3 regions of the Serratia sarumanii genome follow, and region 3 is predicted to be linked to each of the others. Evidence: predicted binding sites of a transcription regulator. Region 3 holds the regulator's gene; each other region holds the start of a gene.

Region 1 (6,436 bases), 1.0 Mb from region 3:
AACCGAAAAAGGCGCCGTGACCCTGAGCGGGTTCGTCGGCAGCCAGGCGCAGGCGGAGCATGCGGTCGCTGTCGCCGGCAAGGTGGAAGGCGTCAAGACCGTCAGCGACAAGCTGCACGTGAAAGATGAAGCCAACCAGTCGATCAAATCGTATGCCGGCGACACCGCCACCACCAGCGAGCTGAAAGCCAAGCTGCTGGCCGATGACATCGTGCCGTCGCGCAATGTGAAAGTGGAAACCACCGATGGCGTGGTGCAGCTTTCCGGTGAGGTGAAAACGCAGGCGCAGTCTGAGCGTGCGGAAAGCATCGCCAAGGCCATCGACGGCGTGAAAAGCGTGAAAAACGACCTGGTGGTCAAGCCGTAATCCCGCCAGGCGCCCGTAACAAGTAACAACAAGCCGCATCGGTCGGGCCGTGAAGGCGGCCCGACATGTACCACCAAAAAAAGAAACTGATTTGCCGTCGACGTCCCGTTGTCGGGGCGGTAGACGGCAGCGAATTTTTTCACAATGGTAAGGAGAAGCTTATGTTTCGTTGGGGCATTATCTTTTTAGTCATCGCGCTTATCGCTGCGGCACTGGGGTTCGGTTCGCTGGCGGGCACCGCCGCCTGGGCGGCTAAAATCGTGTTTGTCGTCGGCATTATCCTGTTCCTGGTCAGCCTGTTCACCGGCCGCCGGCGCCCTTAGCCGGCCGGTATTTTCCTGCAAACTGTAACAAAGCTTAATTCCTTTTCTCACGTCGGGGAGGGCCGGCCATGAACAGCGACATCATCGTCGGGCGCTGGAAACAGCTGAAAGGCCAGGTATGGCAGGCATTGGCCGAATGGTCCGGCAGCGATTGTGTCTGGCTGGCCGGCAGTAATGATTTCCTCGCCGGCGTGCTGCAAGAGGATTACGGAAGAGAGCGAGACGCGGTATCCTCGGAGAAAACGTCTCACTGAGGATGCCAAGTTGGGATACAGAATACCCATCACGCTCGGCAATATAGAACCGCTGGCGTCTAAGCCCTTTCGGCCAGGCAAGATGGCGCTGGTCTGCGAAGGCGGCGGCCAGCGCGGCATTTTCACCGCCGGCGTGCTGGACGAGTTTCAGCGCGCGGGCTTTAACCCTTTCGACCTGCTGATCGGCACGTCGGCCGGCGCCCAGAATCTGTCCGCCTACATTTGCGGGCAGGTGGGCTACGCGCGCCGGGTGATCACCCGTTACACCACCTCGGCTCAATTCTTCAATCCGCTGCGCTTCGTGCGCGGCGGGCATCTGATCGATCTCGATTGGCTGGTTGATACGGCGGCGGCGCAGATGCCGCTGGCGATGGACGTAGCGGAACGGCACTTTACCGACGGGCGCGAGTTTCTGCTGTGCGCCTGCCGCAGCGACGATTTCGAACCGACCTATCTGCCGGCGCAGCGCGAGCGCTGGCTGCCGGCCATCAAGGCGTCCAGCGCCATTCCCGGCTTCTATCGCCAGGGCGTGGAGCTGGACGGCATCAGCTATCAGGACGGCGGCATCAGCGATGCGATCCCGGTGGAAGAGGCCTATCGCCGCGGCGCCGACACCATCGTGGTGATCCGCACCGTGCCTTCGCAGATGTACTACACCCCGCAGTGGATGAAGCGCATGGAACACTGGCTGAGCGACAGCAGCCTGCAGCAGATGGTGCGCATCCTGCAGCATCACGAGCAAAGCTATCACCGCATCCAGCGCTTTATCGAGAAGCCGCCGGGCAAGCTGCGCATCTTCGAGATCTTCCCGCCGAAGCCGCTGGCCAGCAATGCACTGGGCAGCCGACTGGGGTCGCTCAATCAGGATTATCACCTGGGGCGCCGCTGCGGCCGCTATTTCCTGGCCACCGTCGGCCAGTGGATGGCGCAGCCGGAGCCGGACGGCATGAAGGTGAAAAAAGCGCTGTCGCGCCGCCTGATCCAGCCGGAGAACGTCAGAATGCCTTCGCCGATCGTGACCGACATCGTCATGCCGTCCGATCTTGGCGCGCAGCCGGAGGCCGCGGTGGTGGCGCCGAAGATCATTCTGCCGGGCGATCTGCCGCCGGGTGAAGGGGGCGCGCTGTGAGCTATGCCTTTACCGACACCCACTGTCATTTCGATTTCCCGCCCTTTACCGGGCATGAGGGCGAGAGCCTGGTGCGAGCGGCAAGCGCCGGCGTCACGCGCATCATCGTCCCGACGGTCACCGCCGATCGCTTCGCGCGGGTGCTGCGGCTGGCGCAGGATCACGCGCCGCTGTTCGCCGCGCTGGGGCTGCATCCGCTGTATATCGCGCAGCATCATGAGCCGCAGTTGGAGCAACTGGCGGCGCTGCTGGCTGAACGGCCGCGCAAGCTGGTAGCGGTGGGGGAGGTCGGGCTCGATCTGTATATGGACAACCCGCAGTTCGAGCGCCAGCAAAGCGTGCTGCTGGCCCAGCTGCGGCTGGCGAAACAGCATGACCTGCCGGTGATCCTCCATTCGCGCCGCACCCACGATCAGCTGGCTGCGGCCCTGCGGCGCGTGCAGCTGCCGCGCCGCGGCGTGGTGCATGGCTTCGCCGGCAGCCTGTCGCAGGCGCAGGCGTTTATCCGCCTCGGCTATTACATCGGCGTGGGCGGCACCATCACCTATGAGCGGGCGCAGAAAACGCGCGGCGTGATGGCGCAGCTGCCGCTCGAGGCGCTGTTGCTGGAGACCGATGCGCCGGACATGCCGCTGGCGGGCTATCAGGGGCAGCCGAATCGCCCCGAACGCGCCGCCGAGGTGTTTCAAACGCTGTGCGAGCTGCGGCCGGAACCGGCCGACGAGATCGCCGCCCATCTGCAGCGCAATGCTCAGGCGCTGTTTGCCATGCCGGATTGATGAGGTGATAACGTGACCTGCGTCACGTTATAAGATTTTCATTTGCGTCTCGTTGTATGCATTTGTGACATAAATCGGTGCGAGAGGGACCTCGCTCAGTATAATCCCCCCGAAACTCTCCAATAGCAGACCTCTCTTTATGAGCAGGGATGTATTTTATTTTTTGCAACAGGGAAACTTTGCATGCAACTCATCATGAGCCTAGTCGGCATGGCGGTGCTGATCGCCATTGCGGTGCTGCTCTCCAGCAACCGCCGGGCCATCAAACTGCGCACCGTCGCGTGGGCGTTCATCATTCAGGTCGGCATCGGCGCGCTGGTGCTGTATGTGCCGCTGGGCCGCAGCATCCTCGGCAGTATGTCGAACGGCGTGGCAAACGTTATCGCCTACGGCAATCAGGGCATTTCGTTCATTTTCGGCGGGCTGGTGTCCGACAAGATGTTCGAGGTGTTCGGCGGCGGCGGCTTCGTGTTCGCGCTGCGCGTCCTGCCGGTGATCGTGTTCTTCTCCTCGCTGATTGCGGTGCTGTACTACCTCGGCATCATGCAGTTGGTGATCCGCGTGCTGGGCGGCGGGCTGCAAAAGCTGTTGGGCACCTCGCGCACCGAATCGCTGTCGGCGACCGCCAACATTTTCGTTGGTCAGACCGAAGCGCCGCTGGTGGTGCGTCCGTATATCGCCACCATGAGCCAATCAGAACTGTTCGCGGTGATGTGCGGCGGCCTGGCCTCGGTGGCCGGTTCGGTGCTGGCAGGGTACGCGCAGATGGGCGTGCCGCTGGAATACCTGATCGCCGCGTCCTTCATGGCCGCGCCGGGCGGGCTGCTGTTCGCCAAGCTGATGGTGCCGGAAACCGAGCAGACCCACGATAAAGACGATGCGATGAAGCTGATCGCCGAAGAGGATCGTCCGGCCAACGTGATCGACGCGGCGGCTTCCGGCGCGGCCTCCGGCATGCAGTTGGCGCTGAACGTCGGTGCGATGTTGCTGGCGTTTATCGCGTTGATCGCCTTGCTTAACGGCATTCTCGGCGGTATCGGCGGCTGGTTCGATTATCCGCAGCTGTCGCTTGAACTGATCCTCGGCTGGGTGTTCTCGCCGATCGCCTTCCTGATCGGCGTGCCGTGGAGCGAGGCGATGACCGCCGGTTCGTTCATCGGCCAGAAGATCATCGTCAACGAGTTCGTCGCCTACATGAACTTCGGCGCCTATCTGCGTCCGGACGACGTAGTGGCGGCGGAAGGCCTGCAGGTGCTGTCGGCCCATACCAAGGCGATCATCTCCTTCGCGCTGTGCGGCTTCGCCAACCTTTCCTCGGTGGCGATCCTGCTGGGCGGTCTGGGCAGCATGGCGCCCAATCGTCGCCACGACATCGCGCGCTTCGGTCTGAAGGCCGTGGCGGCGGGCACGCTGTCCAATCTGATGAGCGCCACCATCGCCGGCTTCTTCCTGGCGCTGTAAGCCATCCCGAGGCCCGCGACGGCGCGACCGATCGCGGGACTCCGCCTATACTCTAAGCAACGCGGGTGCGTGCCGCACCCGCGATCTTCAGCCGCTTCTTTAGCGAATTTGTGAACGATATCGCGTTATTTTGTGATGTTCTTCACATATAATTCCGGTCTGTTACAGTGCTATTTCATATAGTGTGACGATGAACGCGAATCGCCTCCGGCATTCGTGTTCAAATAGCTATTACTGGCCGGCCGCAAGGCGGGTGGCCATGTGCGGTGAGAAGGATCTCAGTTGCCGCCGCGGGAACGCCGTTCCCCAGCGCTATCTTCATGGAACCAAGTCCGCTCGCCAACACCCAGGTACTCAGTTGGAGAGTTTTATGACCGAATTAACCGCAGCAGCGCAACGTGCGCTGAATTTGATGGATTTAACCACGCTGAATGATGATGACACCGACGAGAAAGTGATCGCGCTCTGTCGTCAGGCCAACAGCCCGGCCGGCCACACGGCGGCCATCTGCATCTACCCGCGTTTTATCCCGGTGGCGCGCAAGGCGCTGCGCGAGCAAGGCACGCCGGATATCCGCATCGCCACCGTGACCAACTTCCCGCATGGCAACGATGATATCGACATCGCGCTGGCGGAAACCCGCGCGGCCATCGCCTATGGCGCGGATGAAGTGGACGTGGTGTTCCCTTACCGCGCGCTGATCGCCGGCAACGAACAGGTCGGCTTCGAGCTGGTGAAACAGTGCAAGCAGGCTTGCCAGGCGGCCAACGTGCTGCTGAAAGTGATCATCGAAACCGGTGAGCTGAAGCAGGCCGATCTGATCCGCAAGGCGTCCGAGATCGCCATCAAGGCCGGGGCGGACTTTATCAAGACCTCCACCGGCAAGGTGCCGGTCAACGCCACGCTGGAAAGCGCCGAGCTGATGATGTCGGTGATCCGCGATATGGGCGTGGCGAAGACGGTGGGCTTCAAGCCGGCCGGCGGCGTGCGCACCGCGGAAGACGCGCTGCATTATCTGCAGCTTGCCGATCGTATTCTGGGCGAAGGCTGGGCCGATGCGCGGCATTTCCGCTTTGGCGCTTCCAGCCTGCTGGCCAGCTTGCTGGCCGCGCTGGGCCACCAGACCCAGACCGCCGGCGGCGGCTACTGATCGATTTCGTTGGCGGGCGCCAGGCGCGCCCGTCTGCACCGACTCTCGGCGACACAGGGGGATGCCTTGTTCCTGGCTCAAGAAATTATTCGTAAGAAACGCGACGGCCAGCCGTTAAGCGAAGCGGAAATCCGCTTTTTCATCAACGGCATTCGCGACAACGTGGTGTCGGAAGGGCAGATCGCCGCGCTGGCGATGACCATTTATTTCCATGACATGAGCATGCCGGAGCGCGTGGCGCTCACCATGGCGATGCGCGATTCCGGCACCGTGCTGGACTGGAAAAGCCTGGCGCTGAACGGCCCGATCGTCGACAAGCATTCGACCGGCGGCGTGGGCGACGTGACCTCGCTGATGCTCGGCCCGATGGTGGCGGCCTGCGGCGGCTATGTGCCGATGATCTCCGGCCGCGGCCTGGGGCATACCGGCGGCACGCTGGACAAGCTGGAAGCCATTCCGGGCTTCAATATTTTCCCGGACGATAACGCCTTCCGCAAAATCATTCAGGACGTCGGCGTGGCGATCATCGGCCAGACCAGCTCGTTGGCGCCGGCGGACAAACGTTTTTACGCCACCCGCGACATCACCGCCACCGTGGATTCGATCCCGCTGATCACCGCCTCCATTCTGGCCAAGAAGCTGGCGGAAGGGCTGGATGCGCTGGTGATGGACGTGAAGGTCGGCTCCGGCGCCTTTATGCCGACCTATGCGCTGTCACAAGATTTGGCGCAGGCGATCGTCGGCGTGGCCAACGGCGCGGGCTGCAAGACCACCGCGCTGCTGACCGACATGAACCAGGTATTGGCCTCCAGCGCCGGCAACGCGGTGGAAGTGCGTGAAGCGGTGCGCTTCCTGACCGGCGAATACCGCAACCCGCGCCTGCTGGAAGTGACGCTGGCGCTGTGCGTGGAAATGCTGCTTTCCGGCGGCCTGGCGCAAGACGAGGCCGACGCGCGCGCCAAACTGCAGGCGG
Region 2 (6,436 bases), 1.4 Mb from region 3:
CGCCTACCTGGGCGCGGACGAAGAGGAGCTGGCGGGATGAGCGAAGCGATGCTGGAATTTCGCGAAGTGGACGTGTTTTACGGGCCGATCCAGGCGCTGCGCAAGGTGTCGCTGCAGGTCAACGCCGGGGAGACGGTGGCGCTGATCGGCGCCAACGGCGCGGGCAAATCCACGCTGTTGATGTCTATCTTCGGCCAGCCGCGCATCGCCGGTGGGCAGATCCTGTTTGGCGGCGAGGACATCAGCCGCCGCTCCACGCACTACGTGGCGGCCGGCGGCATCGCGCAAGCGCCGGAAGGGCGGCGCATCTTTCCGGACATGAGCGTGGAGGAGAACCTGCTGATGGGCACCATCACCGTCGGCAACCGCTATCTGGCGGAGGATCTGCAGCGCATGTTCGAGCTGTTTCCGCGCCTCAAGGAACGGCGCAACCAGCGAGCGATGACCCTGTCCGGCGGCGAGCAGCAGATGCTGGCGATCGCCCGCGCGCTGATGAGCCGGCCGAAGCTGCTGCTGTTGGACGAGCCGAGCCTGGGGCTGGCGCCGATCGTGGTGCGGCAGATCTTCGGCGTGCTGCGCGAGCTGACCCGCAGCGGCATGACGCTGTTTCTGGTGGAGCAGAACGCCAACCACGCGCTGAAGCTGTCCGATCGCGGCTATGTGATGGTCAACGGCCAGATCCGCCTCACCGGCAGCGGCCAGGAGCTGTTGAACGATCCGGAGGTGAGAAAGGCCTATCTGGGCGGCGGCTGAGCGCCGCCCTTTGGGCAGGGAGGCCCGCAATCATCTCTCGGTGGCGTGACGTTCTTGATCATCGTAGTGCGAGCGGGCCGCCCTGAAGGCATCGGCGGAGGCGATAATCCACGACCAGAGCGGCAGCATGTTGAGCAGCATCTCTTCCCCCGCGTCGGTGATGGTGTAAACCACGCGGGGCAGCTTTTCCTGATAATCGCAGCGCGATATCAACCCGTCCCGCTCGAGATGGCGCAGCGTCCGCGTCAGCATTCTCTGCGTCACGCCCGCTAATTGGCGGCCTATTTCGCCGTGGCGCAGCGGCCCGTGGGTGCCCAGGATATGCAATACCCCCAGCGACCAACGGTTGCCTGCATGCGCGAGGACCTCACGCTTCAACCCTTCATCGTCGTCGCTCAATTCTTCACAGAACGCCTGCGAAAATTGCAACAGCGCTTCCCGATCGCTCGTCATATTCATCTCCAGTATCACGCGTGTACCTAATTGAACCCGTTTTTGTCAGCTGTCAGGATGACGCAGTGTCAAGACAGGAGGCAAGAATGAAATCCACAAATCCATCCATCAATACCGTGCTCATACTCGGCGCCGGTGAACTGGGGCTGCCGGTATTGCGCGCGATGAGCCGGCAGGCCCGGTTACACCACGCTTTAAAAATCAGCGTGCTCCTCCGGCCGGAGGCCGCTCGCGCCGTCACCGGCCCGCATCGGGCGCGGCGGGATGCGCTGGCGCGGCTCGGTATCGCTGTAGTGGAAGGCGATCTGCAGCAAAACAGCGTGGATGAGCTGAGCGCGCTGCTGCGTTGCTTTGACGCGGTGATCAACTGCAGCGGCTTTGTCGGCGGGGCGGGCACGCAGATAAAGATCACCTGGGCCGTTTTGCAGGCGGGCGTGGTGCGTTACTTCCCGTGGCAGTTCGGCGTGGACTACGATGTTGTCGGCACAGGCAGCGGGCAACAGGTGTGGGATGAACAGCTCGAAGTGCGCCATCTGCTGCGTGCGCAGAAGGCGACGGAGTGGGTGATTGTTTCCACGGGTATTTTCACCAGCTACCTGTTTGACTCGGGTTTTGGCGTGGTGGATGCGGCAACCAAAACGGTGCGCGCGCTGGGCGACTGGGGCTACGCGGTGACGCTGACCACCCCCGAGGACATTGGCCGGCTGACGGCCGCGATTTTTTTCCATCGGCCCGCGTTTCGCAACCAGGTGGTCTATATCGCCGGGGACACGCTGACCTACCGCGAGCTTGCCGATGTCATGCAGGCGCACTGGGGCGTAGAGGTCAACAGAGTCCTGTTGGACAAAGAGCGGCTGCAGGAGGAGGTGCGGAACCATCCGCGTGACGTCGGCGCCAAATACCGGCTGGCTTTCGCCCGGCCCGACGGCGTGGCCTGGGATAAGGCGAAAACCTTCAATGCGCGCCAGGGCATAGCCACCACCACCACCGAGCAGTGGCTGGCGCAGCAATGCCCGACCTCTCAGGACGGTTAAGCGCCTGAGCGCCGCAGTCAGAACTGTTTCTGCATCCAGCGCACGTTCAGCCGCACCAGGGCGATGATGGCGCTGGAGAGCAGCCGCAGCCCGCCGGGCATGTCGCGGCGGCGGATGTCCAGCAGCAGCACGGTGCGCACCTGCGGGCTGTCGTTCCACACTTCGTGTTCGAAGGTGTCGTCCCACAGCATGAACTCCCCCTCGTGCAGCCGGTATTCGCGGCCGTCCACTTTCAGCACCGCCGCCGGCGCGCCGTCGGCGCGTTTGGGCATGTCCAGCACCAGATAGCCGCGCAGAATGCCGCGAAACGGTCCGCGGTGGGGCGGCACCTGCTTGCCGGGCGCCAGGAAAGAGAGCGAGGCGGACAGCACGTCCGGCGACGAGGAGATCAGCGCCGCCAGCGTCGGGCAGCGCGCCAGGTTGCGGGCGATCGGCTGGCCGTAGGCCTTCATGATGAACATGCGCCAGTCGCGCGCGTCGTTAGCGGAGATCGACTCCTGTTGGATCATGATCTCGTGAAAACGGGGAATATTGTGCAGATCGTGGGCGACGGTCAGCGCCTCTTCGCGGATCTGCCGCCATTGGGCGGTGAAACGGTCGGCGTCGGGGAACAGCGCGGCGCTGTCGAGCACCGGCTTGCCCTGAATGCGGCGATCGTAAACATTGCGCAATGCGAGCACGGACCAATCATAAATTGCGGACATAATGACCTCGCCTCAGAAAACGCCAAATGGACACTGCGCGCGGTTCTTCGGCGCGGCGCGTCGTCTGCGGCGGCCGGAGGGGAAGAGCGGCAGGAAAAATTGGTACGCTTCAAGAGATTAGCACAGCATTTGTGCAACCGTGTGTCTGCGAATGTGTCGAAATGCGGCGAAAAAAACCACACAATTAAAGTGTGACGCGTATCGCATTTAGCGGGCCGGTTGGTTAAAATATCGCTACTTGCCCGCACCTGTCCGGATTTTGTTTACCATGGAACACGCTCCCGTTTCGCGCTCAACCGCCTGGTTGCGCGTGGTTATCCTCGCCGTCTCGGCCTTTATCTTCAACACCACCGAATTTATTCCGGTCGGGCTGTTGAGCGACATTGCCGCCAGCTTCTCGATGCAAACCGAACAGGTCGGCCTGATCATCACCATCTACGCCTGGATCGTCGCCGCCGCCTCGTTAGCGTGCATGCTGCTGACCAGCAAAATCGAGCGCCGCAAGCTGCTGATCGGCGTGTTCATGCTGTTTATCGCCAGCCACGTGCTGACCGCCGTGGCCTGGAACTTCACCACGCTGGTCATCTCGCGCGCCGGCGTGGCGCTGGCGCACTCGGTGTTCTGGTCGATCACCGCTTCGCTGGCGATCCGCGTGGCGCCGCCGGGCAAGAAAGCCCAGGCGTTGAGCCTGCTGGCGGGCGGCACCGCGCTGGCGATGGTGCTCGGGCTGCCGCTCGGGCGGGTGGTGGGGCAGCTGCTCGGCTGGCGCATGACCTTTATCGGCATCGCGGTGTGCGCCACCCTGGCGCTGGTGCTGCTGTGGCGCCTGCTGCCGGTGCTGAAAAGCGAGCACTCCGGTTCGCTGGCCAGCGTGCCGCTGCTGTTCAAACGCCCGGCGCTGCTGGCGCTGTACATGCTGACCGTCATCGTGGTGACGGCGCACTTCACCGCCTACAGCTACATCGAGCCGTTTATCCAGACCGTGGCCGGGCTGTCGGAGAACTTCACCACGCTGATGCTGCTGCTGTTCGGCGCCGCCGGCATCGTCGGCAGCCTGCTGTTCAGCCGCTACAGCGAGCGTTTTCCTTCCGGCTTCTTTATCGGCGCCATCGCGCTGCTGGCCTTGAGCCTGCTGCTGTTGTTGCCGGCCGCCGGCAGCGAAAGCCACCTGACGGTGCTGTGCATCTTCTGGGGCATGGCGATCATGGCCATCGGCCTGTCGATGCAGGCCAAAGTGCTGAGCCTGGCGCCGGACGCCACCGACGTGGCGATGGCGATCTTCTCCGGCCTGTACAACTTCGGCATCGGCAGCGGCGCGCTGCTGGGCAACCAGGTAAGCCTGCATTTGGGCATGGGCAACATCGGCTTCGTCGCCGCGCCGCTGGCGCTGATCGCCCTCGGCTGGTGCCTGCTGAGCTTCTACCGCAGCGAACGGCTGCAGCAGCACCCCAGCCGTTAAGCCACCGATTCGGGATGCCGCTACGGCATCCCGCGTTGCATTTTCCTGCTATAAAACAGGTTGCTGCAGCGTTTTATGCTTAACTTTTTTTCATAGTCTGCTAATTAAAAATTTAACTCCGACGCCGCTTCGCTAGCATAGAAAGTCATCAAAAATGTTAATGCGAGGTTAACGGTGAGTGACTCTGTAGCGGCGTCGCCGATCCATGCGCGGGATTTGGCGGCCAGAATCGACGCCTTGCCCGCGTCGGCCGGCCTGTGGCGCTTTATCATTCTGCTGTCGCTGGGCGGCTTTTTCGAACTCTACGATCTTTTCCAGACCGGTTATATCAGCACCGGCCTTATCGCCGACGGCATTTTCCACACCGGCGCGCAGGGCGTCTTCGGCGTATCGGACCAGGCGGCCTTCGCCTCCGCCACCTTTCTTGGCCTGTTCGTCGGCGCCAGCCTGCTGAGCCCGTACGCCGATCGCTTCGGCCGCCGCGCCACATTTATGTTCGCCTTGATCTGGTATGGCGCCTTCTCGCTGCTGCTGGCGTTTCAACAGCAGGCGGAGTGGGTGATCTTTCTGCGCTTTCTGGTGGGCGTCGGGCTCGGCATCGAGCTGGTGACCATCGACACCTATCTGACGGAGTGGGTGCCTGCGCATCTGCGCACCCGGGCTTTCGCCTTCGCGTTCTTCGTGCAGTTCCTGTCGGTGCCGGCGGTGGCGCTGATGTCCTGGTGGCTGGTGCCGCAGACCATTTGGGGCCTGAGCGGCTGGCGCTACGTGGTGATCGCCGGCGCGCTGGCATCGCTGGTGATCTGGCTGGTGCGCAAGGGGCTGCCGGAGTCGCCGCGCTGGCTGGTTCAGCAGCGGCGCTATGCGCAGGCCCGGCAGGTGATGCGGGATATGGAACGGCGCTGCGGCGTGACGGCCGTAGACTTCCCGTCGCGCCCGGTGGACGATGCTGAGGGGGCGCCGCTGCGCGGCCGCTTTCGCGACATCTGGGCGCCGCAGTATCGCGATCGCACGCTGATGCTGGTGGTGATGAATTTCTTTCAGGCCATCGGCTTCTTCGGCTTCGGCAACTGGCTGCCGGCGCTGCTGTCGGGCAAGGGCGCATCGGTCACCCACAGCCTGCTGTACGCTTTCTTCATCACGCTGGCCTACCCGCTGGGCTCGCTGCTGTGCAGCTTCTACGCCGACAAGATGGAGAATAAGTGGCAGATCGTGTTGTCTTGCCTGGTGACGGTGGTCTTCGGCTCGCTGTTCGCGCTGCAGAACAACCCGCTGTGGCTGATCCTGTGCGGCTTCTTCATCACCTGGTCCAACGCCTGGCTGACCTACAGCTACCACTCGTATCAATCCGAGATCTTCCCGACCCATATTCGCGCCCGCGCCGTCGGTTTCTGCTACTCCTTCAGCCGGCTGTCGACGGTGTTCAGCAGCATCATCATCGGCATTATCCTGCAGTACGGCGGCTCGCTGGGGGTGATCGCGTTTATCGTCGCCAGCATGCTGATCGTGATGCTGGTGATCGGGCTGTTCGGCCCGAAAACGCGCGGCATCGATCTGGAAAACATCTGACGTTTTGCGCCGGCGGCGACGCCGGCCTCTTCAGCAAAAAAACTCGCGATCATGCGAAAATTATTCCGTTATCACTGCCTTTGCGCCTGCCGTACTGTTACCCGGTACAAAATCCAATTCAATACCTAGCGGGGAACACGTCATGAGCATTCTCACCGCGCCCGATGGCGCGCGCATTTTCTATAAGGATTGGGGCCGCGGCCAGCCGATCCTGTTCTCCCACGGTTGGCCGCTGTCCGCCGATGCCTGGGACAACCAACTGCTGTTTTTCGGCCAGAGCGGATTCCGCGTGATCGCCCACGATCGCCGCGGCCACGGCCGTTCGGATCAGACCTGGCACGGCAACGACATCAACCAATACGCCGACGATCTGGCCCTGCTGATCGAAACGCTGGATCTGCGCGATCTGATCCTGGTCGGCCACGCCATCGGCGGCGGCGAAGTGGCGCGCTACATCGGCCGCC
Region 3 (6,436 bases):
TGACGCCGGCGCATTCAACACGGAGTGACAACCACCATGTCTGCCAAACATCCCGTTATCGCGGTGACCGGTTCCAGCGGCGCCGGCACCACCACCACCAGCGTGGCGTTCCGCAAAATATTCCAACAACTCAACATCCGCGCCGCCGAGCTGGAGGGCGACAGCTTCCACCGCTACACCCGGCCGGAAATGGACGCGGCGATCCGCAAGGCGCGCGATCTGGGCAGACACATCAGCTATTTCGGCCCCGAGGCCAACGACTTCGGCCTGCTGCAGCAGAGCTTCATCGACTACGGCAAGAACGGCACCGGCCGCTCGCGCAAGTATCTGCATACCTACGACGAAGCGGTGCCCTACAATCAGGTGCCGGGCACCTTCACCCCGTGGGAACCGCTGCCGGCGCCGACCGACGTGCTGTTTTACGAGGGGCTGCACGGCGGTGTGGTCACCGAGCACCATGACGTGGCCAAGCACGTCGACCTGCTGGTCGGCGTGGTGCCGATCGTCAACCTGGAGTGGATCCAGAAACTGATCCGCGATACCGGCGAGCGCGGCCACTCCCGCGAAGCGGTAATGGATTCGGTGGTGCGTTCGATGGAAGACTACATCAACTACATCACGCCGCAGTTCTCGCGCACCCACATCAACTTCCAGCGCGTGCCGACGGTGGACACCTCCAACCCGTTCGCCGCCAAGGCGATTCCCTCACTGGACGAAAGCTTCGTGGTGATCCACTTCCGCGGGCTGGATCAAATTGACTTCCCCTATTTGCTGGCGATGCTGCAAGGCTCGTTTATCTCGCACATCAATACGTTAGTGGTGCCGGGCGGCAAGATGGGGCTGGCGATGGAACTGATCATGGCGCCGCTGGTGCAGCGGTTGCTGGAAGGCAAGAAGATCGAATAAACGCGTTGAGCGCGGCGCCGGGCCGCGCTCCGCCTCGATTACGCCGGTTGGCGGATCTCGAAGCTGTGGGTTACCGTGGCGGCCTTGTTGAGCATCAGCGCCACCGAGCAATATTTCTCCGCCGACAGGCTCACCGCTCGCTCGACGATCTTGTCGGTCAGGTCCTGGCCGGTAACGATGAAATGCAGGTTGATATGGGTGAACAACCGCGGAGCTTCTTCGCGGCGCTCGGAGGTCAGCTTCACCTCGCAGTCGCGCACGTCGTTGCGCCCTTTTTGCAGGATGGACACCACGTCGATCGCGCTGCAGCCGCCCACCGACATCAGCACCATCTCCATCGGGCTGGGTGCTTTATCGCCGGCGTTGCCGTCCATCAGCACCTGGTGGCCGGAGGCCGATTCACCCAAAAACGTTAACCCTTCCACCCATTTAACTCTTGCCTGCATTCTGGTCACTCCGGTTGATTTCTTAAAATCAGAGTACGCTTTCGCATAGAAACAGGCAACGTAACCTGATGCTAATCATGCTGAAGCGAGACAACACGAGACACCCGCCTTACTCTGTGCTACAAACAGAGCCGCAATAAATCTTTCCGGGACACTGAATTTCAGGGAAACGCCCAGAGAAAGGCTCCTTTACCGGTATGTTAACAGAATGTAGCTTGCAGCGCTTACGGCAAGTTAATATGCTAGAGCGACAGCGTATTTTTATGACACGCCTCAAAACTTGCCGGTAGCCCTCGCTCATGACTGTGGCTACAGGCGGGTTTTACAGGGAACTCTGACCCCTGTGACACAAGGCAGCGATAACAACAGAGGATAACAGCGAATGGTTCTCGGCAAACCGCAAACAGACCCTACTCTCGAATGGTTCCTGTCTCATTGCCATATCCACAAATATCCATCGAAGAGTACGCTGATTCACCAAGGTGAAAAGGCCGAAACGCTTTACTACATCGTGAAAGGCTCCGTCGCGGTGCTGATCAAGGATGAAGAAGGTAAAGAGATGATCCTGTCCTACCTCAACCAGGGGGATTTCATCGGCGAGCTCGGATTGTTCGAAGAAGGCCAGGAGCGCAGCGCCTGGGTTCGCGCGAAAACCGCCTGTGAAGTGGCCGAAATCTCCTACAAGAAATTCCGCCAGCTGATCCAGGTGAACCCGGACATCCTGATGCGTCTGTCCGCCCAAATGGCGAGCCGCCTGCAGGTCACCTCCGAAAAAGTGGGCAACCTCGCCTTCCTGGACGTTACCGGCCGCATCGCGCAAACCCTGCTGAATCTGGCGAAGCAACCCGACGCCATGACTCACCCGGACGGCATGCAGATCAAGATCACCCGCCAGGAGATCGGCCAGATCGTCGGCTGCTCGCGCGAAACCGTTGGCCGTATTCTGAAAATGCTGGAAGATCAAAACCTGATTTCCGCCCACGGCAAAACCATTGTCGTCTACGGCACCCGTTAATCCCTGAAGAAACGGCGCAATCTGCGCCGTTTTTTTTATCTGCTCTCTGCCATGTGGCGCCGCCTGATCTACCACCCGGAAATCAACTACGCACTGCGACAAACGCTGGTGTTGTGCCTGCCGGTGCTGTTCGGCCTGCTGATAGGCCAGCTGCAGCTCGGCCTGATGTTCTCTCTGGTGCCCGCCTGCTGCAATATCGCCGGTCTGGACACGCCGCATAAGCGCTTCTTTAAACGGCTGGTGGTTGGCGGCTCGCTGTTCGCCTTCAGCAGCGTGCTGCTGCAACAGGCACTGCTGTGGCACGTGCCGCTGCCGGCGCTGATGCTGGGCCTGGCGCTGCTGCTCGGCGTCACCGGTGAAATCAGCCCGCTGCACGCCCGGCTGTTGCCGGCGGCGCTGGTGGCCGCCATCTTCGCCCTCAGCACGGCCGGCACGGTGCCCATCTGGCAGGCGCCGCTGCTGTACGCCATCGGCACCGTCTGGTACGGCTTATTCACCTGGTTCTGGTTCAAGCTGTGGAAAGAGCAGCCGATGCGCGAGACCCTGAGCCAGCTCTACCTGGAACTGGCGGACTATTTCGAAGCCAAATACTCGCTGCTGACCCAGCACACCGATCCGCAAACCGCGCTGCCGCCGCTGCTGGTGCGCCAGCAAAAGGTGATGGATCTGATCAGCCTGTTGTACCAACAGCTTAATTTCCTGCCGCACGCCAACAACCTCGAGCAAAAGCGCCTGCAGCGCGCCTTTCAGGTGGCGATGGATCTGCAGGAGCACATCACCGTCAGCCTGCATCTGCCGGAGGAGGTGCAAAAACTGGTGGAGCAGAGCCAGGCCGAAGCGATCATTCGCCGCAACGCTCAGGTGATCGCCGGCCGGCTGCGCGTAGTGGCGCACGATATTCTCTATCATCAACATTCGAAGCGCTTCTCCATGGCCCACGAGCTGGCGGCGCTGGAAAAAATGGCGGCGCAGCATCCCGATAACCCGGTCGGCCAGTTTTGTTATTACCACTTCAGCCGCATCGCCCGCCTGCTGCGCACCCAGCATCCGCTATACCGCCGCGACCTGATGTCCGGCCAGCACCGCCTGCCGTTTTGGCCGGCGCTGGCCAGCTATCTGTCGTTCAAGTCCACCGCCCTGCGCAACGCCGCGCGGCTGGGCGTGACGCTGGCAGTCGGCAGCAGCCTGGGTGCGGTGTTCAATCTGCCGAAGCCTTACTGGATCCTGCTCACCATCATGCTGGTGAGCCAAAACGGGTATAACGCCACCCGGGTGCGTATTCAGCACCGTGCGCTGGGCACGATTGCCGGGCTTTTGCTGGCGGCCGGGCTGCTGCAGCTGCAGTTGCCGGAAGGCGAAACGCTGAGCATCATGTTGGTGATCACGCTGCTGGCCTACCTGGTTTCGCGCAAGAACTACGGGCTGTCGGTGATTGGCTTTACGGTCACGGCGGTTTACACCCTGCAGCTGCTGGCGCTGAACGGCTCGCATTTTCTGGTGCCGCGCCTGATCGATACGCTGATCGGCTGCGTGTTGGCGTTCGGCGGCACCATTTGGCTATGGCCGCAGTGGCAAAGCGGGCTGCTGCGCAAGAATGCCCATCAGGCGCTGGAGCACGATCAAACCGCGCTGCGGTTGATGCTGGAACAGCCGGAACCGGACGCCACCGCGTTGGCCTATACCCGCATGCAGGTCAACCAGGCGCACAATGCGCTATTCACCTCGCTCAATCAGGCGATGCAGGAGCCGGGGTTCGCGTCGGACTATCTGGCGGACATGCGGCTGTGGGTCACGCATAGCCAGTTCATCGTCGAGCACCTGAACGCCATGACCATTCTGGCGCGCGAACACTACATGCTGACGCCAAAACTGGCGGAAGCGTATCTGCAGGCCTGTGAAATCGCGCTGCAAAGCTGCCAACAGCGGTTGGAATACGACGGCCCGAGCAGCGGCAACAGCGGCATCATGCAGCCGCCGGATCTGCATCCGGAGATGCCCGTTACCGAGATGGAGCGCCATCTGCGGCGCATTCTGTCGCACCTGAGCGTGATGCACACCATTTCTTCGCTGGCCTGGCGCCAGCGCCCGCACCACGGCATTTGGCTCAAGCGCAAACTGCGCGATCAATAAGGGCGCGGCATGCCGCGCCCCGTTATATGCCGCGCGGGCGTCAGGCGTTGATCACATCCTGCACCGCCAGCTCGAACAGCGCCATGCCGGCCTCGATATCCTGCAGCTCCACCACCAGTGACGGCGCGAAACGAATCACGTTCGGCCCGGCATTGAGGATCATCAACCCGCGCGCGGCGGCGGCGGTGAGGAAGTCGCGCGCTCTGCCGTGATAATGCGGCGTCAGCTCGGCGCCAATCAGCAGCCCCATGCCGCGAATCGCGGTGAAAATACCGTATTTATCGCCGATATGCTGCAAAGCCTGCACATACAGCGCATGACGCTGCTCGATGCCGCTCAGCACCTCCGGCGTATTGATCACGTCCAGCGCCGCCTCCGCCACCGCGCAGGCCAGCGGGTTGCCGCCGTAGGTGGTGCCGTGGGTGCCCACCTGCATCACCGACGCAATGTCTTCGGTGGTCAGCATGGCGCTGACCGGGAAACCGCCGCCCAGCGCCTTGGCGGTGGTGAGAATGTCCGGCGTCACGCCATAATGCATATAGGCGAACAGTTTGCCGCTGCGCCCCATGCCGCTTTGCACTTCGTCGAACACCAGCAGCGCCTGATGTTGGTCGCACAGCTCGCGCACGCCTTTGAGGAAGCCGGCATCGACCGGCGTAATGCCGCCCTCGCCCTGAATCGGTTCCATCACCACCGCGCAGGTGTGGTCGTCCATCACCGCCTTCACCGCCGCCAAATCGTTGAACGGCACGTGCACGATGTCGGCCGGCTTCGGCCCGAACCCGTCGGAATATTTGGCCTGCCCGCCCACCGACACGGTGAACAGCGTGCGGCCGTGAAACGCGTTATAGAAGGCGATGATTTTGGTTTTGTAGGGGCTGTGGCGGGTGATGGCGTAATGACGCGCCAGTTTGAACGCCGCCTCGTTGGCCTCTGCGCCGGAGTTGGCGAAGAACACCCGATCGGCGAAGGTGGCGTCGATCAGTTTGCTCGCCAGGCGCAGCGCAGGCTCATTGGTGAAGACGTTGCTGGTATGCCACAGGGTTTCGCCTTGGCGTTTGAGCGCCTCGACCAGCGCCGGATGGCAGTGCCCCAGCGCCGTCACCGCGATGCCGCCGGAAAAATCGATGTACTCTTTTCCCTGTTGATCCCAGACCCGGCTGCCTTGGCCGCGCACCGGCACAAACTGGGCAGGTGCATAAACAGGCAGGATCACCTGGTCAAAGGTGCTGCGGCTCACTGCGGATTTTTCAGTCATTTTCGGCTCCACCCTGAAGGTTTTTCAGCGCTATCGTAATGTCATATTGAAAACATAATCACGAAATATGCATAAAAAACCAATCAAGCGCAAACGCAAAACGCCTGGCGGGCAAAAAAAACGCATCGGGATTAACGCTGGAGGAAATTATCCAGCAGCTGATGGCCCTGCTCGCTGAGCACGCTTTCCGGATGGAACTGCACGCCTTCCAGCGCCAAAGTGCGGTGGCGGATGCCCATAATCTCGTCGCACACGCCGTCGCGTTCGCTCCAGGCGGTCACTTCAAAACAGTCCGGCAGCGTATCGGCCTTCAGCACCAGCGAGTGGTAGCGGGTCACGGTCAGCGGATCGCTCAGGCCGCGAAACACGCCGACGCCCAGGTGACGAATCGCCGAGGTTTTGCCGTGCATCACCGCGCGGGCGCGCACCACCTCGGCGCCGAACGCCTGCCCCAGCGCCTGGTGCCCCAGGCACACGCCGAGGATCGGCAGTTTGCCGGCGAAATGACGAATGGCGGCCAGCGAGATACCCGCTTCGTTCGGGGTGCAGGGGCCAGGGGAAATCACCAGATGCTGCGGCGCCAGCCGCTCGATATCGGCCAGCTGCAGCTCATCGTTGCGCTTCACCAGCACCTCGGCGCCCAATTCGCAGAAGTACTGGTAAAGGTTATAGGTAAAGGAG

The links. The regulator CRP, encoded in region 3, controls carbon source genes, mostly activating them, when cyclic AMP is high. The targets are predictions, from matches to a motif close to ATGTGANNNNNNTCACAT.
Region 1: the regulator CRP is predicted to act here: its motif matches at 4,444-4,461, upstream of deoC (deoxyribose-phosphate aldolase).
Region 2: the regulator CRP is predicted to act here: its motif matches at 3,134-3,151, upstream of SSARUM_RS15605 (sugar transporter).

The regions. Positions count from the first base shown of each region.
Region 1 covers NZ_CP124750.1:627,004-633,439, forward strand. The annotation lists gene osmY (molecular chaperone OsmY) at 1-367, shown strand, start outside; gene SSARUM_RS02920 (DUF1328 domain-containing protein) at 529-690, shown strand; gene SSARUM_RS02925 (CsbD family protein) at 759-944, shown strand; gene SSARUM_RS02930 (patatin-like phospholipase family protein) at 955-2,073, shown strand; gene SSARUM_RS02935 (TatD family hydrolase) at 2,070-2,852, shown strand; gene SSARUM_RS02940 (NupC/NupG family nucleoside CNT transporter) at 3,036-4,313, shown strand; gene deoC (deoxyribose-phosphate aldolase) at 4,684-5,463, shown strand; gene deoA (thymidine phosphorylase) at 5,530-6,436, shown strand, end outside.
Region 2 covers NZ_CP124750.1:3,274,852-3,281,287, reverse strand. The annotation lists gene SSARUM_RS15630 (ABC transporter ATP-binding protein) at 1-40, shown strand, start outside; gene SSARUM_RS15625 (ABC transporter ATP-binding protein) at 37-753, shown strand; gene SSARUM_RS15620 (winged helix-turn-helix transcriptional regulator) at 784-1,206, opposite strand; gene SSARUM_RS15615 (aromatic alcohol reductase) at 1,293-2,240, shown strand; gene SSARUM_RS15610 (aspartyl/asparaginyl beta-hydroxylase domain-containing protein) at 2,258-2,944, opposite strand; gene SSARUM_RS15605 (sugar transporter) at 3,213-4,403, shown strand; gene SSARUM_RS15600 (MFS transporter) at 4,578-5,972, shown strand; gene SSARUM_RS15595 (alpha/beta fold hydrolase) at 6,115-6,436, shown strand, end outside.
Region 3 covers NZ_CP124750.1:4,670,307-4,676,742, forward strand. The annotation lists gene SSARUM_RS22195 (phosphoribulokinase) at 37-906, shown strand; gene SSARUM_RS22200 (OsmC family protein) at 945-1,352, opposite strand; gene crp (cAMP-activated global transcriptional regulator CRP) at 1,735-2,367, shown strand; gene SSARUM_RS22210 (YccS/YhfK family putative transporter) at 2,419-4,497, shown strand; gene argD (bifunctional acetylornithine/succinyldiaminopimelate transaminase) at 4,538-5,755, opposite strand; gene SSARUM_RS22220 (aminodeoxychorismate synthase component II) at 5,887-6,436, opposite strand, start outside.